DNA from 4 places in the Pseudooceanicola sp. NS-SX9 genome. Region 4 is predicted to be linked to each of the others. Evidence: riboswitches for the same ligand, from Rfam matches in the RefSeq annotation. Region 4 holds a riboswitch; each other region holds the start of a gene.
What was found. Region 4 has a riboswitch for cobalamin ahead of bluB (5,6-dimethylbenzimidazole synthase). Riboswitches for the same ligand answer to the same signal wherever they lie in the genome.
Positions count from the first base shown of each region.

Region 1: another riboswitch for cobalamin. It lies ahead of AC2ITM_RS18950 (ABC transporter substrate-binding protein); the one in region 4 lies ahead of bluB (5,6-dimethylbenzimidazole synthase).
Region 2: another riboswitch for cobalamin. It lies ahead of AC2ITM_RS16035 (energy-coupling factor ABC transporter permease); the one in region 4 lies ahead of bluB (5,6-dimethylbenzimidazole synthase).
Region 3: another riboswitch for cobalamin. It lies ahead of AC2ITM_RS21495 (glutaredoxin domain-containing protein); the one in region 4 lies ahead of bluB (5,6-dimethylbenzimidazole synthase).

Region 1 covers NZ_JBXXRN010000003.1:80,863-86,404, forward strand. The annotation lists gene AC2ITM_RS18935 (helix-turn-helix transcriptional regulator) at 1-32, shown strand, start outside; gene AC2ITM_RS18940 (ABC transporter ATP-binding protein) at 165-932, opposite strand; gene AC2ITM_RS18945 (FecCD family ABC transporter permease) at 929-1,960, opposite strand; gene AC2ITM_RS18950 (ABC transporter substrate-binding protein) at 1,957-2,964, opposite strand; cobalamin riboswitch at 3,059-3,245, opposite strand; gene AC2ITM_RS18955 (GlxA family transcriptional regulator) at 3,477-4,502, opposite strand; gene glyA (serine hydroxymethyltransferase) at 5,002-5,542, shown strand, end outside.
Region 2 covers NZ_CM170818.1:3,370,188-3,375,729, forward strand. The annotation lists gene AC2ITM_RS16030 (chromosome segregation SMC family protein) at 1-3,092, opposite strand, end outside; cobalamin riboswitch at 3,308-3,530, shown strand; gene AC2ITM_RS16035 (energy-coupling factor ABC transporter permease) at 3,565-4,242, shown strand; gene cobW (cobalamin biosynthesis protein CobW) at 4,326-5,405, shown strand; gene AC2ITM_RS16045 (GNAT family N-acetyltransferase) at 5,405-5,542, shown strand, end outside.
Region 3 covers NZ_JBXXRN010000005.1:92,516-98,057, reverse strand. The annotation lists gene nrdE (class 1b ribonucleoside-diphosphate reductase subunit alpha) at 1-1,359, opposite strand, end outside; gene nrdI (class Ib ribonucleoside-diphosphate reductase assembly flavoprotein NrdI) at 1,344-1,751, opposite strand; gene AC2ITM_RS21495 (glutaredoxin domain-containing protein) at 1,756-1,989, opposite strand; cobalamin riboswitch at 2,089-2,277, opposite strand; gene AC2ITM_RS21490 (LamB/YcsF family protein) at 2,405-3,175, opposite strand; gene AC2ITM_RS21485 (TRAP transporter substrate-binding protein) at 3,346-4,332, shown strand; gene AC2ITM_RS21480 (TRAP transporter small permease) at 4,411-4,935, shown strand; gene AC2ITM_RS21475 (TRAP transporter large permease) at 4,935-5,542, shown strand, end outside.
Region 4 covers NZ_CM170818.1:1,796,840-1,802,381, forward strand. The annotation lists gene AC2ITM_RS08545 (MFS transporter) at 1-253, opposite strand, end outside; gene AC2ITM_RS08550 (ArsR/SmtB family transcription factor) at 330-653, shown strand; gene AC2ITM_RS08555 (fasciclin domain-containing protein) at 759-1,328, shown strand; cobalamin riboswitch at 1,475-1,634, shown strand; gene bluB (5,6-dimethylbenzimidazole synthase) at 1,697-2,407, shown strand; gene AC2ITM_RS08565 (helix-turn-helix transcriptional regulator) at 2,366-3,469, opposite strand; gene AC2ITM_RS08570 (L,D-transpeptidase) at 3,583-4,152, opposite strand; gene AC2ITM_RS08575 (response regulator) at 4,326-5,006, shown strand; gene AC2ITM_RS08580 (ATP-binding protein) at 5,048-5,542, shown strand, end outside.

The sequences.
Region 1 (5,542 bases), on a different replicon from region 4:
GCACCCGCGTCACGCCACCGGCCGCACCCTGACGGCTGTGCCCTGCTCAAATGGCGTCGGGTCACAAGGCCCCAGATCTCAAGGCCCCAGATCACAAGGCGCCGGATCACTGGGCGCCGGATCACTGAGCATCGCGCCCAAGGCCAGGATCTCTGGGCAACCGGTCACAGGGCATGCGAGAAATGCAGCGCGGGCCGGCCGTCGGGATCGGTGACGGTCCGGGCGCTGACGCCGAAATGCTGCCGCAGCGCGTCTTCGCTCAGCACTTCCCGGGGCGTTCCGATGGCCTGCAGGCGCCCGCCCGCCAACAGCGCCAGCCGGTCGCAGCCAAGCGCCTGGTTCAGATCGTGCAAGGCAATCACCCGGGTGATCGGCAGCCCCCGGATCAGCGCCATCAGCGACAGCTGGTGGCGGATATCGAGATGGTTCGTCGGCTCGTCCAGCAGCAGCACCTCGGGGGTCTGGGCCAGCGCCCGGGCGATCTGCACGCGCTGACGCTCGCCACCCGACAGGCTGTGCCACAGGCGCGCGGCCAGGGGCGTCATCTCGACCGCCTCCAAGGCGGCATCGACCCGGGCATCGTCCTCGGCGCCCCAGCCGCGCAACGCCGTCAGGAACGGCGTGCGGCCCAGCCCCACCGCGTCGCGCACGCTCAGCCGGTCGGTGGTGTCGGTCTGCTGCTCGACCAGGGCGATGCGCTGCGCCCGGGCCCGGGCCGCCATCCGGTCCAGCCGTTGATCGCCCAGCCACACGCCACCTGTGCGCGGCCTTAGCAGACCGGCCAGGCAGCGCAGCAGCGTCGATTTCCCCGCGCCATTCGGCCCGATCAGCCCCAGGCATTCGCCGGGCGCCACCGCCAACGAGACCTCGTGCAGCAGCCAGGCCCGGTGCACCCTGGCCGAGACGTCCCGGCAGCTTAGCCCCGGCGTCATCGCCGTGCCCCCCGGACCAGCAGCAGCGCGAAGGCCGGCGCCCCCACCAGCGCGGTGACCACGCCGATCGGCAGCACCTGGCCCGGCACGATGATCCGCGCAATCACATCCGCCAGCCCCAGGAACACCGCCCCCGCCAGCGCCGAGGCCGGCACCAGCCGCTGGTGGCGCGCCCCCACAACCAGGCGCATCGCATGGGGCACCACCAGCCCGACAAAGCCGATCGCGCCGACTTTCGACACCAGCACGCCCACCATCAGGGCGGTCGCGCAGATCAGCCCGCCGCGCAGCTTGCGGACCTCGATGCCCAGGGCGGCGGCGCTGTCGGTGCCGAAGGTGAAGGCATCCAAGCCGCGCCGGTGCCACAGGCACAGCGCCGTGCCCAGCCCCGAAACCGCCACCGCCCCCGGCACATCCGCCCATCTGACGCCCGACAGGCTGCCCATCAGCCAGAACAGGATGCCGCGGGCCTGCTCGGCACTGGCCGAACGCGCGATGACGAAGGCCGTCAGCGCGTTGAACATCTGGCTGCCCGCGATCCCCGCCAGGATGATCGCCGCCGCGGCCCGCCCTCCGCCGCTGCCGCCCTGTACCGCATGGGACAGCGCCACCACGCAGGCAAAGGCCGCCATCGCACCCGCCAGCGCCCCCGCCGACAGCGACACCGCCCCCGCCCCCAGGCCCGCCACGGTGACCAGCACCGCCCCGGTCGAGGCCCCGGCCGAAAGACCCATCAGATAGGGATCGGCCAGCGGATTGCGCAGCAGCGCCTGCAGCACCACCCCCGTCACCGCAAGGCCCGCGCCGCAGGCGGCCGCCAGGATCGCCCGCGGCAGGCGGTAGTTCCAGACGATGCCCGCATCGATCCGGTCAACCGCATGACCTGCATCCCACAGGTGATTGGCCAGCGTCTGCCAGACCGTGGCCAGCGGCAGCGGCGTCTCTCCGATGGCGGCGCCCGCCAGCACCGAGGCACCCAGCAGCAGGCCCCCCAGCAACCAGGGCAGCAACAGGGCCGCGCCCCTCATTCGAAGGACATCTGCGCCAGCGCCGTCGACAGCGCATCCAGCCCGTAGATCGTGCGCATTGTCGCGCTCATGGCATGGGCGTCCATCTCGACGATATGACCGGCCCGCACGGCGCGCATCTGCCGGGTGACCGGATCTTCGTGCAGGAACTTCAGCTTGGCGGCCACGTCGTCGGCCGGGTAGCGGCGACGGTCCATCGAGGCGATGACGATGATGTCGGGATCGGCGCGGGCGATGGTCTCCCAGCCGACGGTCGGCCATTCCTCGTCCGACTGCACGACATTGCGCAGGCCAAGCTGGCGCATCATGTAGCCCGGCGCCCCCAGACGGCCCGCCACATAGGGATCCTGCTGCAGCGCCGGAGACGAGAACCAGAACACCGCCGACAAGCCCTGCGGCAGATGCAGCGCCGCCGCGCGGGCCACGGCGGCGGCCTCGGTCGCCTGCAGCTGCGCCACCAGGCGATCGCCGGCGGGGGTGACGTCAAAGATCTCGGCCAGCTCGTGGATGCCCTTGTAGACCTGTTCCGGGGCGAAGGCGCCGGTGCGACGGCCGTCACCGCCGGCGGAATTGTCCTTGGTGTCGCAATCGGCGGGCAGGATGTAGGTGGCAATCCCCAGATCCGCAAACATCTGCCGGGTGCCGACACTGCCGTTGGGCCCGACATGCCATTCGTACTGCGCCGCCACCAGATCGGGCCGCCGGGCCACCACGCTTTCAAAGCTGGGATCGTTGTCGGCCAGCCGCGGGATCCTGGCATTCTCGGCCGCGAATTGCGGCAGCACCGGATTGAACCAGACCGAGGTGCCGCGCACATGTTGCGCCAGCCCCAGGGCATAGAGGATCTCGGTCGCCGACTGGCCGATGGTGACGACGCCCCGGGGCGGCGCATCGAAGGTGACATCGCGCCCGCAGTTGCGCAGGCTGAGCGGATAGGCCGTCTGCGCCGCCAGCGGCAGGGCCGAAGCCGCCAGGAGGATCCCCGCGGCAAGAAGCTGTTTCATCTGTTCATCCCGTCAGATGGGCCAGAGCGGGATGCCTGCGACGTTGCCGCCGTCGTCGAACGGCCAGCCCCGCTGCCGGAACACCCCGTCCGGACACGTTACCTTTGTGCCGGCAGGTCTCCTGACTGGCGCCTCACGGCCCGCCCTGCCTTCCCGGGAGGTCCCAGTGGCGTCTTGGACGGGCTCTTCGCCTACAGTTGCGGGGGCAGTTCCGTTTCCCGAAAGCCTCGGGGCGGATTCCCTGTTCGGTCCCGAAGGACACCGGCCGCCCCTTGTCGCAGCGGCCCCGGCAAAGGTCAACTCGGCAGCGCCCCTGCGGGCGGTCGCCAGGGGGGGGGGCTGCGTTCGCCAAAGCCCCAAGGCCCCTTCAGACCACCGGCGGGTCTGGCTGTGCGGGCCCCTCCCGGGCCGGTGGACTGCCCGCGCCCTGCCACGCGGCGACGCAGAGGCCATTGGCAGGCGCCGCCGGGGATGAAGCCGCAGGAGCGGGATGCAATGGCCCCTGCCCATCCTCAGGCCAGCGGTGCGGAGGGCTCGGGGGCAGGCGCCTGCGCCGGGCCGGGCTGGGTCCTTCGGTATTCGGCCGGGGTCATGCCGCGTTCGGCCTTCATGACCCGCGACAGATGCGGCGCATCGCAAAAGCCGCACCACACGGCGATTTCGTGGATCGACTTGTCGCTGGATCGCAACCGCACCAGGGCGCGTTCCAGGCGGATGTCGGTATAGACCTTCAGGGGACGCTGCCCGAGATCGGCCAGGAACCTGCGTGCCAGGGTGCGCCGCGACACGCCCAGATCACGAGCCAGGTCCTCGATGGATTGCGGCATCTCGATATTCTGCTGCATCCTGAGGACAGCGCGCTTGACCAGCGCATCCCGGGGCTTGCGGGGCAGCGACTGGCCGGGCTGTGGCCGCTCGGCGCCGAAGGCATCGTCGATCATCAGGATGTTCAGGCTTTTGACCGCAGCGGAATGGCCGATGTGGCGATTGACCAGGAAGGCCGCCAGATGCGCCGCACCATGGCCGCCCGAACAGGTCAGCCGGTCGCGGTCGATCACAAAGATCTGGTCGGCGATCGGCACCTCGCTGTCGAACCGGTCCAGGAAATCCTGGTGATGGAACCAGCTGACGCAGCAGCGGTAGCCGGCCAGCAGCCCTTCCTGCTGCAGGATGAACACCCCGGTGCACAGGCCTATGATCGGCACCTTGCGGGCCATGTCACGCAGATAGGCCAGGCAGGCCCCGCTGAGCGAGGCACGCTGGCTCATCACGCCGCCGACCACCACCAGATAGTCGTACTGGCCGGCATCGCGCAGCCGCCGGTCGGGCTGGATCTTGACCCCGCAGGATGCACGGACATGGTCCATGCTGTCCGACAGCACCGCCCAGTCGCACAGGATGGGGCGGGACTTGTCGGCCTCGTCGGCGGCCAGCCGCAGCACATCGACGAAATTCGCAAAGGCCGAAAGCGTGAAGTTGTCGGCCAGCAGGAACGCCACGCGCAGGCGACGGCGCGGTGCCGGTGCCGGGCTAGCCATGCCGGACCTGTGGACGCCGGTCAGGTCCCGAATATCCCCCAGGGCAGAGCCTATCAGACAAAAGCATAAGGTTATCCATTTGCGCGCAACTCCTGTCCTTTATCCGGGCCGGAACCCGTCCCGCCGGCCGCCAAACCTTGCCCCCACAGGGCGTGAATTCTGGCAATGCACATGATGCCACTGCTACCGCTATGGCAAGAAGATATTCTTATTGCGCCCCTTTCATCCTAAAGACCGCCTTGGCGCAGGCAAAGAGGCGCCCCACCCCGGGCGCGGCGCATCGCGGATCCGACGCCAGATGGCTGCCGCACCCAATGTATAATTAAAACATTATCCAAAGGCGCTCAAAAATCTTCATCCCGCCGGGCCCCTGTCCGAAATCTGCAAGACCCGGGGCAGGAACATCCATGCCGCACCAGCGCACTCTGGCTACAGCTGGGCGACAGTCTTTTATCACCGCCCCGCCCCCAGAATTGACCTGACCTGAGAAGGATTTCCCATGTTCGAACGACGTCCCAAATCCGACATCTCGGACCCCGTGATCGCCGCCGCGATGGCCGAGGAGCTGGCGCGCCAGCAAGGCCAGATCGAACTGATCGCCTCTGAAAACATCGTCTCGGCCGACGTGCTGGCGGCGCAGGGTTCGGTGCTGACGAACAAATATGCCGAAGGCTATCCCGGCAAGCGCTACTATGGTGGCTGCGCCCATGTCGATACCGTCGAACAGGTGGCCATCGACCGGCTGAAGCAGCTGTTCGGCGCGGGTTTTGCCAATGTGCAGCCGCATTCGGGGGCCCAGGCCAACCAGGCGGTGTTCCTGGCCCTGCTGCAGCCGGGGGACCGGATCATGGGCATGTCGCTGGCCCATGGCGGACACCTGACCCATGGCTCGCCTGTCACCATGTCGGGCAAATGGTTCGATGTCGTCTCCTACGAGGTCGACGCCGAAACCCAGCGGATCGACATGGAGCAGGTCCGTGCCCTGGCAGTGAAGACCAGGCCCAAACTGATCGTCGCCGGCGCCTCGGCCTATCCGCGCG
Region 2 (5,542 bases), 1.6 Mb from region 4:
AGGGGGTCTTCGCTTTCCACCAGTTCCAGCTTGGCCTCGCCGCCGCCGAAGAGGTGCCGGAAGAGGGTCGAGAAGCTGGCGTTGACCTGTTCGAAAGCCGTCAGCAGGCGTTCGCGACCCTCGCGGTTCAGGCCCGAGATGCCGTTCCGCAGGGCGCGGATGGCCTCTTCCAGGTCGGCCTTTTCGGTGACCAGGGTGTCATGTTCCTCGCGCACTTCGCGGGCGTCTTCCTCGGCGCGCAGGTTCACGGCCCCAAGCGCGTCGCGCTGGCGTTTCAGGCGGTTCACCTCGGCCTCGATCTGATCCGAGGGCGGCATGGCGTCGATGCCCATGTCGAGGCTGTCCAGCAGCTGCTTCGGCGTCATCTCCTGCGCCTCGGAGATGCGTTCGGCGGCCTGGGTCACCGCCTCGGAGGCGGCATCGGCGCGGGCCTCGGCGCGGGCGCGGGCCTCGCGGGCCTCGGAGGCGGTGCGTTCCAGGTCGCGTTCGGTGGCGGTGGCCTCGCGGGCGGTGGCTTCGGCGGCGGCCAGGGCATCGGCGGCGGTGGCGCGGCGCTGGTCGGCCGCGGCGATGGCCTCGGTCAGCTCTTCGCGTTTGGCGGCCAGCTCCTCGGGGGCGGCCATGGCCTCGTCCAGCTGGGCCTCGGCCTCGGTGCGGCGCTCGTCCAGTTCCGCGATCCGGCGGTCGGCGCTTTCAAGGCGCAGCCGCCAGCCCGAGACCTCCTTGGTGATTTCCTGCGAACGGCGGGTGCGGGCCTCGCCCTCGCGGCGCAATTCGTCATGGGCGGCGCGGCGCGACATCATCGCCATGCGCGCGGCCTCGACCGCCATGCGGATCTGCTCGATCCCGGCGCGGGCCTCGTCCAGATCATCGAGACCGGCAACCGTCGCCTCGGCATCGGCCAGCTGTTCGCGGGCGGTGGTGGCGTCGGCCTCGTGGCGGGTGACGGCCAGCCCGAGGCTTTCGAGCTTCGAGGCCGAGAGGTTGCGTTCGGCCTCGGCGCGCGACAGGCGGCGGGCGGCATCCGAAACGGCGCGGTCGGCCTCGGTGCGGGCCTGGCGGGCGGCCTTGTCGGCAGCGGTCAGCGCCGAGAGCCGTTCGGCCAGGGTGTCATGGGCGGCGCGGGCGGTTTCGGCACGGGCCTCGGCCATGTCCAGATCGGCGCGCAATTCTTCCAGCCGGTTCAGCTGCTCAAGGCGCAGGGCGGCGGCCGAGGGGGTGTCCTCGGCGCCGGCGCGGTAGCCGTCCCACCGCCACAGATCGCCCTGGACCGTCACCAGACGCTGGCCGGGGCGCAGGGCGGGGTGCAGCGCCGCCCCCTGATCGGCCGACACCAGGCCGATCTGCGACAGGCGGCGGGCCAGCACCGCAGGCGCGCTGACGTGATCCGAGAGCGGCACGGCACCGACGGGCAGCGGCTGGGTCGCGTCATAGCCCGGCAGTTCCAGCCAGCCCGAGGGGTCGGTCCCGGTGATCACCGGGGCGCGCAGGTCATCGGCCAGCGCCGCGCCAAGCGCCTTTTCATAGCCCGGCGCCACCCGCAGCAGATCCAGCAGCTGGCCGCCCTCGACCGCATCGCGCTGGACCAGACGGGCCAGCGCCGCGACCTCGGCCTGCAGGGCCTTGACCTCGCCCTCGGCCGAGGAGCGCGCGGCGCGGGTGTCGGCCTCGGCGGACTGGGCCTCGGCGCGGGCGGCTTCGGCGGTGGCCAGGGTCTCTTCGGCCTCTTCGGCGCGGCCGCGGGCGATCTCCTCGGCTTCGGCGGCGGCCTCGGCCTCTTCGATGGCATGGGCGGCGGCACCGCGGGCCTCGGCCACGGCTTCGCGGGCGCGGCCTGCCTCGGCCTCGCTGCGGGCCAGCATCTTGCGGCTGTCATCCAGAAAGCGCGTGGCGGACTGGTGGCGGGCGGCCAGGCGCGCGACATCCTCGGTCAGGGTCGACAGATCGCCCTCGCGTTCGCCCAGCACCTCGGCGGCTTCCAGCGCCAGCTCCTGCGCCTCGGCCAGGGCATCGGCATGGCCATCGCCCGCCTTGGCCAGTTCGCGGGCCTCCCAGTCGAGGCGTTCGATCGTCTCGCCCGCGTCGCGGTTCAGGCCCGCCTCGCGCTCGCGGTCGCGCGAGAGCTGCTCGATCCGGCTGCGCAGGGTGGCAATGGCCTGCAGGGCGCGGGCCTGCTGGTCCGACAGGCTGTCGCGCTGGACGGAAAGGCGCTGCAGGATGGCGGCGGCGATGGCCTCTTCCTCGCGCAGGGGCGGCAGGGCGTCATCGGCGCGCAGGCGGGCCTCGGCGGCCTCGCGGGCCAGGCGTTCGGCCTGGGCGGTGTTGGTCGCAGCGCCGCGCAGGGCGGCGATGGCAAGGTTGCGCGCCTCGTCGGCCTCGCGCCAGCGGCGATACAGCAGCATCCCCTCGGCCTGGCGCAGATCGGTACCGATGGCGCGGTAGCGCGCCGCCTGACGCGCCTGACGTTCCAGCGACGACAGCTGCTGGGCCATCTGTTCGACCACGTCATCGACGCGGGCCAGGTTCTGTTCGGCCCCCTTCAGCTTCAGCTCGGCCTCGTGGCGGCGCTGATAGAGGCCCGAGATCCCCGCGGCCTCTTCCAGGATGCGGCGGCGCGCCTTGGGCTTGGCGTTGATCAGTTCGGAAATCTGCCCCTGCCGCACCAGCGCCGGCGAATGCGCCCCGGTCGAGGCATCGGCGAACAGCATCTGCACGTCGCGCGCCCGCACGTCCTTGGCATTGGCCTTGTAGGCCGATCCCACGTCGCGGGTGATCCGGCGGACGATCTCCAGCTGGTCGGCATCGTTGAAGCTGGCGGGCGCCAGCCGGTCCGAATTGTCGATGGTCAGCGCGACCTCGGCAAAGTTGCGGGCGGGCCGGGTCGAGGCCCCGGCAAAGATCACGTCTTCCATCCCGTCGCCGCGCATCGCGGTGGGACGGTTTTCGCCCATCACCCAGCGCAGGGCCTCCAGCAGGTTCGACTTGCCGCAGCCGTTCGGCCCCACCACCCCGGTGAGGCCCGCGTTGATCACCAGCTCGGTCGGGTCGACGAAGCTCTTGAAGCCGGTGAGACGGAGGCGGGAAAAGCGCAACGGAAGGGCCCTTCTACGTCAGGTTGCATTCGGAAACTTGCGACAAAGGTGCGGCTGCGGGGCGGGGCTGTCAACGTCCGGCTTACCCGATATGGGATCGTCCACAGGCTTCTCCCCAAGATATTGCGGGTTTCGGGGGGTATCTTCTGCGGTTTCCCGCCCTTTCCGCGCGGGCAGCGGCGGCAAAGCGCCTTGACGCCGGGGGGGCCTGCACGCCACAAGATATCCCATACGGTTCCCGACACGGCGCCCAAGCGCCTCGGGATGAAACGGGAATGCGGAACGGGTGACCCAACCAGGGGCCTGCAGCCGCAGCCGCCCCCGCGACTGTGAAGCGGAGAGCGCCCTCAAAGACGCCACTGGTCCCTCCGGGCCGGGAAGGCAGAGGAGCGCCACGACCCGCGAAGCCAGGAGACCGGCCGTGTAGAGAAACCGAACCGGCTGTCGGGTGTGACGGCCCAAGGAGTGCGATATGCATATCGAACCGGGGCTGATCAGCCCCGCAAAAATGATCCTGTCCTATGCAACGGCCGCAGGCGCCGGCGCCTACTGGCTGAAGACCGCCGCGGCGGGCCTGAAGGAAAAGGGCCTGGCGTCCCTGGCGGCACGCGGTGCCGTGGCAACGGCGGCCGTCTTCACTTTCTTCCAGGTGCTGCCGCACTATCCGGTGGGCATCTCCGAGGTGCATTTCATCCTCGGCTCGACCCTGTTCCTGATGCTGGGCGCGGCGCCCGCGGCCTTTGGCCTGGCCTTCGGGCTGCTGCTGCAGGGCGTCTTCTTCGCCCCCTTCGACCTGCCGCAATATGGCGCCAACGTGACGACCCTGCTGGTGCCGCTCTTTGCGCTGAAGGCGCTGGCCGACCGGCTGATCCCGCGCTCGACCGCCTATGTCGACATCAAGTACCGCGACGCGCTGGCGCTCTCGACAGCATATCAGGGCGGCGTGGTGCTGTGGGTGGCGTTCTGGGCCTTCTACGGGCAGGGCTTCTCGGCCACGACCACGGCCTCGGTCTTCAGCTTCGGCGGCGCCTACATGCTGGTCGTGCTGGTGGAACCGCTCGCAGACCTCGCGGTGCTGGCCGCGGCCAAGTCGCTGAAGGGCCTGCGCGGCTCGGGCCTGACGACGCCCCGCCTCTACGACGCGGCCTGATCGCGCCTTCCCCCTGTCGCGGCGGGTCCCCAAAGGGGGGCCCGCCGTTTCCGCTTCTGATCCGTTCCCTTCGGGAGGCTTCCATGCCCGCAAAGATCCCCGCCACCGTCATCACCGGCTTCCTTGGCGCCGGCAAGACGACCCTCGTGCGCCACATGCTGCAGAATGCCGGCGGCAAGCGCATTGCCCTCATCATCAACGAATTCGGCGACCTGGGCGTCGACGGTGACATCCTGCGCGGCTGCGGCGACGCCACCTGCCGCGAAGAAGACATCATGGAGCTGTCGAACGGCTGCATCTGCTGCACCGTCGCCGAAGACTTCATCCCTACGATGGAGAAACTGCTGGCCCGTCCCGACCGCCCCGACCATATCGTGATCGAGACCTCGGGCCTTGCCCTGCCCCAGCCGCTGATCCGCGCCTTCAACTGGCCGGCGATCTCCACGAAGGTCACCGTCGATGGCGTTGTCACCGTGGTCGACGGCAAGGCCGTGACCGAGGGCCGCTTTGCCCAGGACGAGGCCGCCGTGGCCGCCGCCCGCGAAGCCGATGACAGCATCGACCACGACACCCCCCTGTCTGAACTCTTCGAGGACCAGCTGGCCTGCGCCGACATGATCGTCGTCAACAAGGCCGACCTGATGAGCGACGCAGAGCTGCTGGCCACCATGGCCACGCTCAGGGACGGCGCCCGCGACGCGGTGCAGGTGGTCTCCTCCTCCATGGGCGCCCTGCCGGCCGAGGTGCTGCTGGGCATGAACATCGCCGCCGAGGCCGACATGGAAGCCCGTCACGAGATCCATCACCATCATCACCACCATGATGACGACGACGACGATGATCACGACGACCACCACGATCACGACCATGACGAATTCGAAAGCTTCGTCGTGCCGCTGCCGGAAATCCGCGATCCCAAGGCCTATTGCGATCACCTCTCGCAGGTCATCCGCACCCATGACATCCTGCGCCTCAAGGGCTTTGCCGCGGTCGAGGGCAAGCCGATGCGCCTGACGATCCAGGCCGTGGGCCCCCGGATCGACCATTACTACGACCAGCCCTTCGGCACGGCGCCCCGCATGACGCGGCTGGTGGTGATCGGCCTCGCCGGTCTCGACCGTACCGCGATCGAGGCGGCGCTTGCGGAACCGGTGACCGCCTGATGGTCACCGTCGAACGCACCGATCCCGGTCACCCCGGGGTCGTCCGCCTGCTCGAGGCCTCGCACGCGCTGATGCGCAGCCTCTACTCTCCCGAGGAAAACCATTTCCTCGGGCACGAGGCCCTGGCCCGTCCCGAC
Region 3 (5,542 bases), on a different replicon from region 4:
GGGCACGCAGTCGAGCGAGGTCATCTCGCTGACCGCGGTCAGGGCCCGCACGGCGGTCTCGACCGTGGCGCCGAGATCGCCCGAGCGCATCACCTTCGCAATGTCGAGCGAGCCAAGGTTGCAGGAGATATCGCTGCCGATGTGCCGGTAGCCCAGGTCCTCGGAGAGGGCCGAGGGGGTGCTGACCTGCAGGATTTCGGAGCACAGGTTCGACATCGAGATCCGCCCGGCAACCGGGTTCGCGCGGTTCACCGTGTCTTCGAACATCAGGTAGGGATAGCCGCTTTCGAACTGGATTTCGGCCAGGGTGCGGAAGAAGGCGCGGGCGTCGATCACCGTCTTGGAGATGCGCGGATCGGCGACCATCTCGTGGTATTTCTCGCTGACCGGGATCTCGGACAGGGCGCAACCGTAGACCTTCTGCACGTCGAGCGGCGAGAACAGGTGCATGGGCGCGCGGGTGCGGGCCAGCTCGAAGGTGATGTCGGGGATCACCACCCCCAGGCTGAGGGTCTTGATGCGGATTTTTTCATCGGCATTCTCGCGCTTGGTGTCGAGAAAGCGCAGGATGTCGGGGTGATGGGCATGCAGGTAGACCGCGCCCGCGCCCTGGCGCGCGCCCAGCTGGTTGGCATAGGAAAAGCTGTCCTCCAGCAGTTTCATCACCGGGACCACCCCGGAGGCCTGCCCCGAGATGCCCTTGATCGGTGCCCCCTGTTCGCGCAGGTTGCTGAGCAGCAGCGCCACCCCGCCACCGCGTTTCGAAAGCTGCAGCGCCGAGGCGATGCCACGCCCGATGCTTTCCATGTCGTCCTCCAGCCGCAGCAGGAAGCACGAGACCAGCTCTCCGCGGCTTTGTCGTCCGGCGTTGAGGAAGGTCGGGGTGGCGGGCTGGAACCGACCCGAGAGGATCGCGTCGATCAGCGCGAAGGCCTGCTGGTGGTCGCCGCGCGCCAGCACCAGGGCGCACAGCACGGCGCGGTCGGTGAAATCCTCCAGGTATTGCGCGCCGTCGCGGGTCTTCAGCGCGTAGCTGGTGTAGAATTTCAGCGCGCCGAGATAGCTGGAAAACCGGTGGTCATGGGCGCGGCCGCGCGCATAGGCCTGGCGCAGGACCTCCGGGGGATAGGGGGCCAGGGCGGCGGGATCGTAATAGCCTTCTTCGACCAGCCACTGCAGGCGGGCGTCGTCCGAGGCAAAGCGGCGGCTGCCCGGAAGGACATGCTGAAGGATATACTGGCGCGCGGCTTCGCGGTCGGCCGAGACCGGCGGCAGGCCGGTGGCATCGGGCAGGTTCAGCAGGGCGTTGAGGGCGCGGTAGTCGGGGGCGCTCAGCGGCTGGACTAGATCGTCGGGCATGATTGGCTCCAGAAGGTCCGAAGCCCGCGCGAGACGCGGGCGATGTCGATGTCGGTGCCGGCCAGTTCCAGCGTCCACAGCAGCGGCACCTGGCACTTGCGGGCGATGATCCGGCCGGCCAGGCCATAGGTGGTACCGAAGCTGCGGTTGCCGGTGGCGATGACCCCGCGCAGCCCGGCACGGCGGCGGGGATCGTTCAGGAAGCGGATCACCATCGGCGGCACGGCGCCGCGGCCCTGGCCGTCGGCATAGGTCGGGCAGATCAGCACATAGGCCGGCGGCGCGTCGGGCAGGGGGCCTGACGCGCCAAGGCGCAGCGCCGGCAGGCCCAGCCGGGCCACGAAGCGTGCGGTATTGCCGCTGGCCGAGGAAAAGTAGACGAGGCTGCCCATGGCGCTAGGCCAGCCGGGCGATCAGATCGGGGCGAAAGCCGGACCAGCTTTGGGGGCCGGTGCCGGTCGTGGCCTCGACCACGGGTGCCTGGCGGTGGCCAAGGGCGCTCAGACGCGCCAGTGCGGCGGCATCCTGGGTCAGATCGACCAGCCGGTAGGACAGCCCATGCGCTTTCAGCGCACGCTGCGTCGCCAGGCATTGCCGGCAGTCGGGTTTTGAATAGACGATGATCGTCATGGCGCGTCCTTCGGTCAGGACGGCAGGCGGGGACGCGCACGGACCGGAACGCCCAACGCGGCCCGGAGACACTGACACGCCCCGAACCCACCGTTCGGGTCAAATCCTGGGCTCCGGGCAGGTCTCCTGACTTCGCGGGTCGACACCGGCGCTCGCCTTCCCGGGGACACCCAGTGGCGCAAGAGCGTGGCTCGCCGCTTACAGTTGCGGGGGCAGTGCCGGATTTTCACCGGCTTCCCTTTTCACCGCGGAACAATGTCCCGCGACACCTGAAGCATCTATATGTAGATCATTTTCGAATAGTGACGTCAATATGCAGACGCAGCCCAGCTGATCCCAGCCGAAGGCAGGGGCGGGGAGGGGCCTGTTTCGCAAGGCACTGACGGGCATATGACCTTGCGGAAGGCGCTTTGGGTCAGGGGCGTGCGAAGGGGGCGATGCCGATGCCGTTTTCGGCCAGGGCGCTGCGCAGACGGTGCGCCATGCCGACGGCACCCGGGGTATCGCCATGCACGCACAGCGTTGCGGGCGCGACCGGAAGGCGCTGCCCGCCGGTCGTCGGGATGACGCCGTTCACCACCATCTCCAGCACCTGGTCCAGGCTTTGCGCCGGATCGTGGATCACCGCGCCGGGCTGGCTGCGCGGCGTCAGCTCTCCGGTGTCGGTATAGGTGCGGTCGGCATAGATCTCGCAGGCGACGGTCAGCCCGGCGCGTTCGGCGGCGGCATAGGTTTCTGAATAGGGCAGCGAGATGAAGACCAGCCTCGGGTCCACCGCCTTGACCGCGCGCACGCACAGCTCGGCCAGGTCGCGGTCGACCGCCGCCATGTTGCCAAGCGCGCCATGGGTTTTCACATGGGTCATCGCGTGGCCCTCAAGCCGCGCCATGCCCTGCATCGCGACGATCTGGTAGACCAGCTGCGCCTCCAGGTCCTCGGGGCGCTCGCCCGAGATCCGCCGCCGCCCGAAACCGTAGAGATCGGCAAAGGACGGATGCGCCCCCACCGAGACGCCCTTTTCCCGGGCCATCCTGAGGGTGCGCGCCATCACGACCGGATCGCCCGCATGAAAGCCGCAGGCAATGTTGGCGGTCGAGACCAGATCCAGCATCGCGGCATCGTCGCCGACGGTGAAGGCGCCAAAGCTTTCGCCCATGTCGCAGTTGAGGTCGATCGTGCGGTCCATCCTGAAGTCCCTGTCATTCGCGCCTATTTGCGCAATTATTGTGCGGAATATTGGAAAGTCCGGCGGATACCCGGGGTAAATCCGCCTGAAACCCTTAATTCGGGATACCGCCGGTGTACTGAAATCTCAAGCCTCCCCAGCGAGGCGATTCCAGCAACAGGGAAAACAGCATGAAATTTGCACGCAAAGTGGCACTGGCCACGCTTCTGGCTGCCGGTCTGGTCGCGCCGGCGATGGCGGAAACCAAATGGGACATGTCGGTCGTCTGGCCGGATGGCAACTTCCAGACCGAGGACGCAAAGGCCTTCGCCGACAAGGTCCGCGAGATGACCAAGGGCGATGTCGACATCACCGTGCATTCCGGCGGTGCGCTTGGCATCAAGGGGCCCGAAGGCATGGCCGCGGTGCGCGACGGCCTGGTGCCTGTGGGCGAGATCCTGATGAGCCAGCAGGTGGGTGACGTGCCTGCTCTGGGTGCGGAATCGCTGCCCTACATGGCGCCGACGATGGCGGACCTGGCCTTGCTGCACAAGTTCACCCGCCCGATGATCGAGGCGGCGGCCGCCAAGATGAACCAGAAGCTGCTGTATATCGTGCCCTGGCCCGGCCAGGCGGTCTATACCAAGAAGCCGATCAAGACGCTGGAGGACCTGAAGGGCCTGAAGATCCGCGTCGTCGATGCCAATGGCCAGGCCTTCTTCAAGGCGCTTGGCGCGGCCCCCGTGCAGATGCCCTGGGGCGAGGTCGTCCCGGCGCTGGCGGCGGGCACGATCGATGCGGTGACCACCTCGTCCTCGTCGGGCGTCGACGGCTCGTTCTGGGAATTCATGAAATACATGAACACCTTCAACTGGCAGGCCTCGTCGGACATCCTGACGGTCAATCTGGATGAATGGAAAGCACTGCCCGAGAAGGACCAGAAGGCGATCGAGGCCGCCGCCGCGCAGATGGAAGGCGAATTCTGGCTGAACTCGCATAACGAGGACGCCAAGAAGCTTGCCATCCTGAAGGACCACGGCGTCGAGATCACCGCCCCCTCCTCGGATCTGAAGGCCGAGCTGATCGAGAAGGCCAAGCCCCTCTGGGCCGATTTCGAAAAGCGCGTGCCCGAGGCCGCCCCCTATATCGACACCTACCTGACGGTGCGCGGCAACTGATCCCCGCCGCCTGACCGTGTGGCCGGCCCTGCCTCTCCCTCCCGGGGCCGGCCCTTTTTCCTTCCGACCGGAGACCCCATGTCCCCCTCCCGTTTCGATACCTTCATCCGGCCCGTCGACTGGCTGAGCGGGCTGGCCAACGTGCTGGCCGCGCTGTGCCTGTTCGGGATCTTCCTGCTGGTCGGCGCCGAGATCGTGCTGCGCAACCTCTTCCTGACCAGCCTCGATTTCTCCTGGGATGTCTCGGCCTACCTGATGGGGGCCTCGTTCATGCTGTCGGCGGCCAGTGCGCTGAAAAGCGGCTCTCATGTGCGGGTGACGGCCCTGCGCGAGGTGCTGCCCGAGGGGCCCGCGCGCCTTCTGGATGTGGCGGCCTGCCTGGTGGGGCTGGTGATCGCGGTGGCGCTGGCCTGGGCGCTTGGCCAGGCGGCCTGGCTGTCGTTCCTGCGCGGCTCGACCTCGGCTTCGGTGGTGCGCATTCCGCTGGCCTGGCCGCAGGGCGTGCTGACGCTGGGCACGACCCTTTTGTGCCTGCAGATCGTGGCGCAGCTGCTGCGCCTGCTGCGCGGCGAGGCGCTGGCCACCGGCGAGGGGATCGAATGATGCCGCAGATCGTCCTGACCCTGGCCGGGCTGCTGGCGGCGCTGCTGGCGGGCGGTGTCTGGATCGGCCTGGGGCTGATCGGCACCGGCGCCGGGCTGATCAGCCTGTTCCGCCCCCATATGCCCTTCGAGAAGCTGCTGGCGCAGCAGGCCTTCAACGTCCTCTCTTCGGCCGAACTGCTGGCGCTGCCGCTCTTCATCCTGATGGCCGAGATCCTGTTCCGCACCAAGATCTCCGAGGCGCTCTTTACCGGGCTTGCCCCCTGGCTGCGGCGGGTGCCGGGGCGGCTGGGGCATATCACCGTGCTGGGCTGTTCGCTGTTCGCCTCGGTCTGCGGATCCTCGGCCGCGACCACGGCCACCGTCGGGCGGATCACTGCGCGCGAACTCATTGCCAATGGCTATGACCGCCAACTGGTCACCGGGTCGCTGGCGGGCTCGGGGACGCTGGGGTTCCTGATCCCACCCTCGACCATCATGATCATCTACGGGGTGATGGCGCAGACCTCGATCCTGAACCTGTTCATGGCGGGCATCCTGCCGGGGCTGATCATCGCGCTGTCCTACATGGGCTACATCGGCATCCGGGCGCTGCTGAACCCCGATCT
Region 4 (5,542 bases):
CCGCGCTCAGGATCGGGCGGCGGCCCAGGTGGTCCGACAGCGATCCCAGCACCAGCAGCGTCGCCAGCAGCACCAGCGCATAGATCGCGAAGACCGCCGACATCATGAAGGCCGAAAATCCCATCTGGCTTTGCAGCAGCGGATAGAATGGCGAGGGCGCGCTGGCGCTGGCCATCATCAGCGCGCTGCCGGTCAGCACGATGGCAAAGCCCGCGTGGTCCCGCGTGATGGGGAAGGTCGGGGAAAGGGGCATGAGGGCCTCAATGGTTCGATATGTTTCGAACCATTGCCTAGTTCCCTTCCCGCGAAGGTTCAAGTATATTCGAACCATGTCGACGGAAAACACCAGCCCCGATCTTGTCCATCCGCCGGAAGAGGCGATTGTTCTGACGCAGGTGCTGTTTGCGCTCAGTGATCCGGCACGTCTGGACATCGTGCGGCAGCTGCGCGACGGGCCGGTGCTGATGGCGCGCTGCAATCTGATGGATCCCGACGTGGCGAAATCGACGAAATCCCACCTGTTCAAGGTGCTGCGCGAATCGGGCGTGATCCGCAACGAACCCCAGGGCCGCGGCCGCCTGCTGAGCCTGCGCCGCGAGGCGCTGGACCGGCGCTTTCCCGGCCTGCTGGACGCGGTGCTGACCGCCCCCTGAGGGGGGCCGACAAAAACTTTCGGAAAGATTGAACCGGCGGGCATCTTCTCCCGTATCCCTTGCATTCCGGCGCTGCAGGCGACCGGAGCAACGGAGGAGGATCCCATGTTCAAGACATTCGCCCTGACCGCCACGCTGGCGGCGCTGTCCCTTGGTCCCGTGCAGGCGGCCGGCATGGCCGACAACCCGATGGTGGGCAGCGCGCCGATGTATGCCGACAAGACCATCGCCGAGAACGCCAGCGCCGCGCCCAACCTGACCACGCTGGTGGCGGCGGTGCAGGCGGCAGGGCTGGCCGAAACGCTGATGGGCCCGGGGCCCTTCACCGTCTTCGCGCCGACGAACGAGGCTTTCGCGATGATCTCGAAGGCGTCGATGGACCAGTTGCTGATGCCCTCGCACAAGGAGCAGCTGAAGCAGATCCTGCTGTGCCATGTGGTGGCGGCCGAGGCGTTCTCGACCACCATCGCGGGGATGATCTCGGATGATGGCGGGATGCATGTGGTGCCGACGGTGGGGGGCTGCAAGCTGCAGGCCTACATGGAAGGCGGCGCGCTGAAGCTGAAGGACGAGAACGGCCGCGTCGCCACCGTGACCACCGCCGATGTCGACCAGTCGAACGGCGTGGTGCATGTGATCGACCGGGTGCTGCTGCCGCTGGGCCAGGCCGGCTGATCCAGCCTGACGGCGATGACCACGGCGATGACCACGGGGGGCGCCATCTGCGCCCCCGTTTGTGTGGCCTGGGCGGACGTGGGGTCTGCACGAAATCCGATGGCTGGGCCCTTGTCGCAGCATGGGGCCTGGCGTATCCCGAAAGGGTCTGGTGCCCCGTCTCTTATGGGGGGGATAATCGGGAACGCGGTGCAAATCCGCGACGTGCCCAACGCTGTAAGGTGGACCGGGCGGCACGATGCCACTGGCCCCCGGGGCCGGGAAGGCGCCGCACGGGGCGAAGCCAAGTCAGAAGACCGGCCAGGCAGGACGGGCCCGGGTGCGCGGACGGCACCCAGGGCTGCATGTTGTCAGACGGGGGTTACGTCATGATGCTACCAGGCGGGCTGCGGCCGGCAGGTCCCTTTTCCGAAACCGAACGCGACGCGGTCTACCGCGCGATCAACGAACGGCGCGACGTGCGCAGCCAGTTCCTGCCTGACCCCATCCCCGATGAGGTGCTGATGCGGCTGCTGGGGGCGGCCCATGCGGCGCCCTCGGTGGGGTTCATGCAGCCCTGGAACTTTCTGATCCTGCGCAGCCCCGAGGTCCGCGCCCGCATCCGCACCGCTTTCGAGCGCGCCAATGACGAGGCCCGCGACATGTTCGAGGGCGAGCGGCGCGAACTTTATTCCAAGCTGAAGCTGCAGGGGATCGAGGACGCGCCGCTGAACCTGCTGATCACCTGCGACCGCACGCGCGGCGGCAAGGTGGTGCTGGGGCGGACGCATTGCCGGGACACGGATCTGTATTCCACCGTCTGCGCGGTGCAGAACCTGTGGCTGGCCGCCCGCGCCGAGGGCATCGGGGTGGGCTGGGTCAGCATCTTCCATGACGACGAGCTGCGCGCGATCCTGGGCCTGCCCGATCACGTCGTGCCGGTGGCCTATCTGTGCCTGGGCCGCGTCAGAGAGCTGTATTCCGCCCCCGAGCTGGAAATCCACGGCTGGCGCAGCCGCCTGCCGCTTGAGCAGATGATCTTTGAAGACCGCTGGCCCTCAGACCAGGTGCAGCCTGCAGGCGATGGCGACGGCCTCTAGCAGGGTACGCGCGCCCAGCTTGCGGCGCAGGTTGGCGCTGTGCAGGTCGACCGTCGGCACGGTGATGCCCAGATCATAGGCCAGCTGGTCGCGGCGGCGCCCCTGAACCAGCCCGCGCAGCACGTCGCGTTCGCGCGCCGTCAGCCCGGGATGGTCCTGCGGCGCGGCAAGGGCTGCGGCCACGGCCGCAGGCGTGTCGCTGGTCACGATGATCAGCACCCGCCGACCGCCCTCGGTGCGGGGCAGCAGGTTCAGCCGCAGCGCCGGCAGCAGCCGTCCGTCGGCGGCGCGCGCCGGCGCCAGGTCCAGCATCGCGGCCTCGGGGCGGTCGCGGGTGGCAGCGCCCACCGCATGGGCAAAGCGCACCGCCCCGGCGCGCCCGCCCGCCATCAGCACCCGGCGGTGCTGCAGCACCAGGCCGGGATGCAGCGACAGCAGCGCCTCGGCCGGGCCGTTCAGACGCAGCAGGCGGCCCTCGTGGTCCAGCTCGTACATCGGGGCGCCGTCTTCCAGGCTGTGATCGGCGGCGGCGATGCGGTGCACGGCACTGCGCGCCAGCTCTCGGCGGATGCCGTGCATGCGTTCCAGGTCGCGGCTGACATGCTGCAGGCAGGCGATTTCCTCGTCCGAGAAATCTTCGGCCCGCTGCCCCTTGTGCAGTGCCGTCACCACCCGGCCGTCGCGGGTGTCCTGCACCATGCCCAGGCACCAGAACCGGTCCTGGCCGGTCCGGCGGACGAATTCGTTGTAGATCACGCTGTCGCGGTAGGTCTGGGCCGACACGAATTTCGACAGCCGGACGGCGCCGATGCCCGCCAGATCGTCCGTGACCTGGTGCATCCACAGGTCATGCTCCAGCATTTCGGCGTAATAGGCGTGGATGTCGGGCATCGAATCGGCGCTGATTTCCTGGAAATCCCCGGGATGTATCCAGAAAAACACCGCCGAGGGCACGTTCATCTGCGCCGCCATCCGTGCGGGCAGCGTATCGAACAGCGCGTCATCCAGGGCCGCGTCGTAGATCTCGTGATGGCTGAGGGGCCGGGCTGGACGAGGCGGCATCCGGGGCGCTCCGTGGCGATGGACCTGCGCCAGAGGATGAAAACGCTCCCGGTGCGTGTCAATATCCCGGAGGGCCCCTGCGCAGCCATGCCGCGCGGGGGCGCCCGGGTGCCTCAGATCACCCGCACCTGCATCTCAAGCGGGCAGAGATCGTACAGCTCCTTGATCTTGGAATTGTAAAGACCGATGCAGCCATCCGAGGACTGCCGCCCCACCTTGCGCGTGTCGGGTGTGCCGTGGATCGCATAGGCGGGCCAGGTCAGGTACATGGCATAAAGCCCCATCGGGTTCTCGGGGCCGGGGGGGATTGGCTTCCAGTCGGGGTGGCGTTCCAGCTGCGAGGGTGTGGGCGTCCACGAGGGCCCCGCCTTCTTGCGCACGATCCGGGTGTAGCCGCGCCGGGTCAGGTCGGCCGACATCGGCACCGAGGTCGGGTAGATCCGGTAATCGCTGCCGTCATGGTTCCAGTAGTGCAGGGCGCGGGATTCGGTATCGGCGACAATGGCGCCGGTCTTCAGGCTGTCGAAATGGTCGCGCCAGTCCTGGGCCATGAAGCTGGAGATATTGTGCCGCGCGCCCTGAGGCGTGGTGCCGGCAGCGCGCGCCAGCCCCGGCAGCGCCACGCCTGTGGCGGCGGCGGCCGCGGTGATCAGCGCCCGGCGCCGGCTGAGAAGAGGGGTCATCCGTTGTCCTTTCTGCTCGATGAGGCCGGTTCTGCATTCCTGCCTTAAGCCAGCCTTAAGGCGCCCCTCGCACCGGCGGGGTCTTGCCCGGGGCCTTGGCGGCCCCCGCCCCCGGGGCTTAAGACTGCCTTAAGCCCGGCGCGCGATCCCGTGGCGGTGTAGACGGAGGCAAGATGCGGATCCTGATCGTCGAGGACGATGCGGTGCTGGCCGATGGCCTGCAGGTGGGGCTGCGGCTGTGCGGCTTCACGGCCGATCCCGTGGGCACCCTGGACGAGGCCCGCAGCGCCCTGCGCACCGCGCGCTTTGATGCGATGATCCTGGACGTGATGCTGCCCGACGGGCTGGGCCTGGATCTGCTGCGCGAGATGCGCGCGGGCGGCGACCCGCTGCCGGTGCTGCTGTTGACCGCCCGCGACCGGGTCCGCGACCGGGTGGCGGGGCTGGACCTGGGGGCCGATGATTATCTGGGCAAACCCTTCGACCTGGAGGAACTGGCGGCGCGTCTGCGCGCCCTGCTGCGCCGCCGCGACGGCCGCAGCCAGGCCTGGATCACCTGGAACGGCCTGTCGATCGACCCTGCCACGCTGTCGGGGCACCGCGGGGCCGAGCCTCTGGCCTTCTCGCGGCGCGAATTCGCGGTGCTGCAGGCGCTGATGGAACATCCCGGCCGCATCCTGTCGCGCGGCGATCTGGAAGACCGCCTTTATGGCTGGCAGGAGGAAATCGACAGCAACGCCGTCGAGGTCCATGTCCACAAGCTGCGCGCCAAGCTGGGGCGCGGCTTCATCGAAACCGTGCGGGGCCTTGGCTACCGCGTTGCGGCGGAGGCAGTGCCATCTCGATCCGGCTGAGACTGATCCTGATCCTGTGCCTGGCCACCGGCGCCGTCTGGCTGTCGGCCGTCGTCTGGATCGAGCATTCCACCCGCGCCAAGGTCGAGCATGTGCTGGACCGGCGGCTGGAGGAGGCGGCGCTGATGGTCTCGTCCCTGTTGTCGGATCACCGCATTGCGGTGGCTGATGCCGGGGCGGTGCCACAGCCGCTGCAAAGCCTGTCGGACCAGGCATTGACCCGGCAGTTGTCGTGCCAGATCTGGTCTTTGTCCGGGCAGCTGGTGGGGCGCTCGAACGGGGCGCCTCAGGGGGCGCTTGGCGGGGTGGCGGACGGGTTCTCGGTGTCGCGGGTCGAGGGCGAGCGCTGGCGCGTCTACGCCTTGACCAATGCCGCGCTCGGGCTGCGGGTGATGGTGGGCGACAGCCTGTCGGTGCGCGACAAGCTGGTGCGCGACGTGATCGAGGGGCTGCTGCTGCCGGCGGGGGTGATCCTGCCGCTGCTGGCACTGTTGATCTGGTTCAGCGTGGCCCGAGGCCTTGCGCCGCTTGACCGG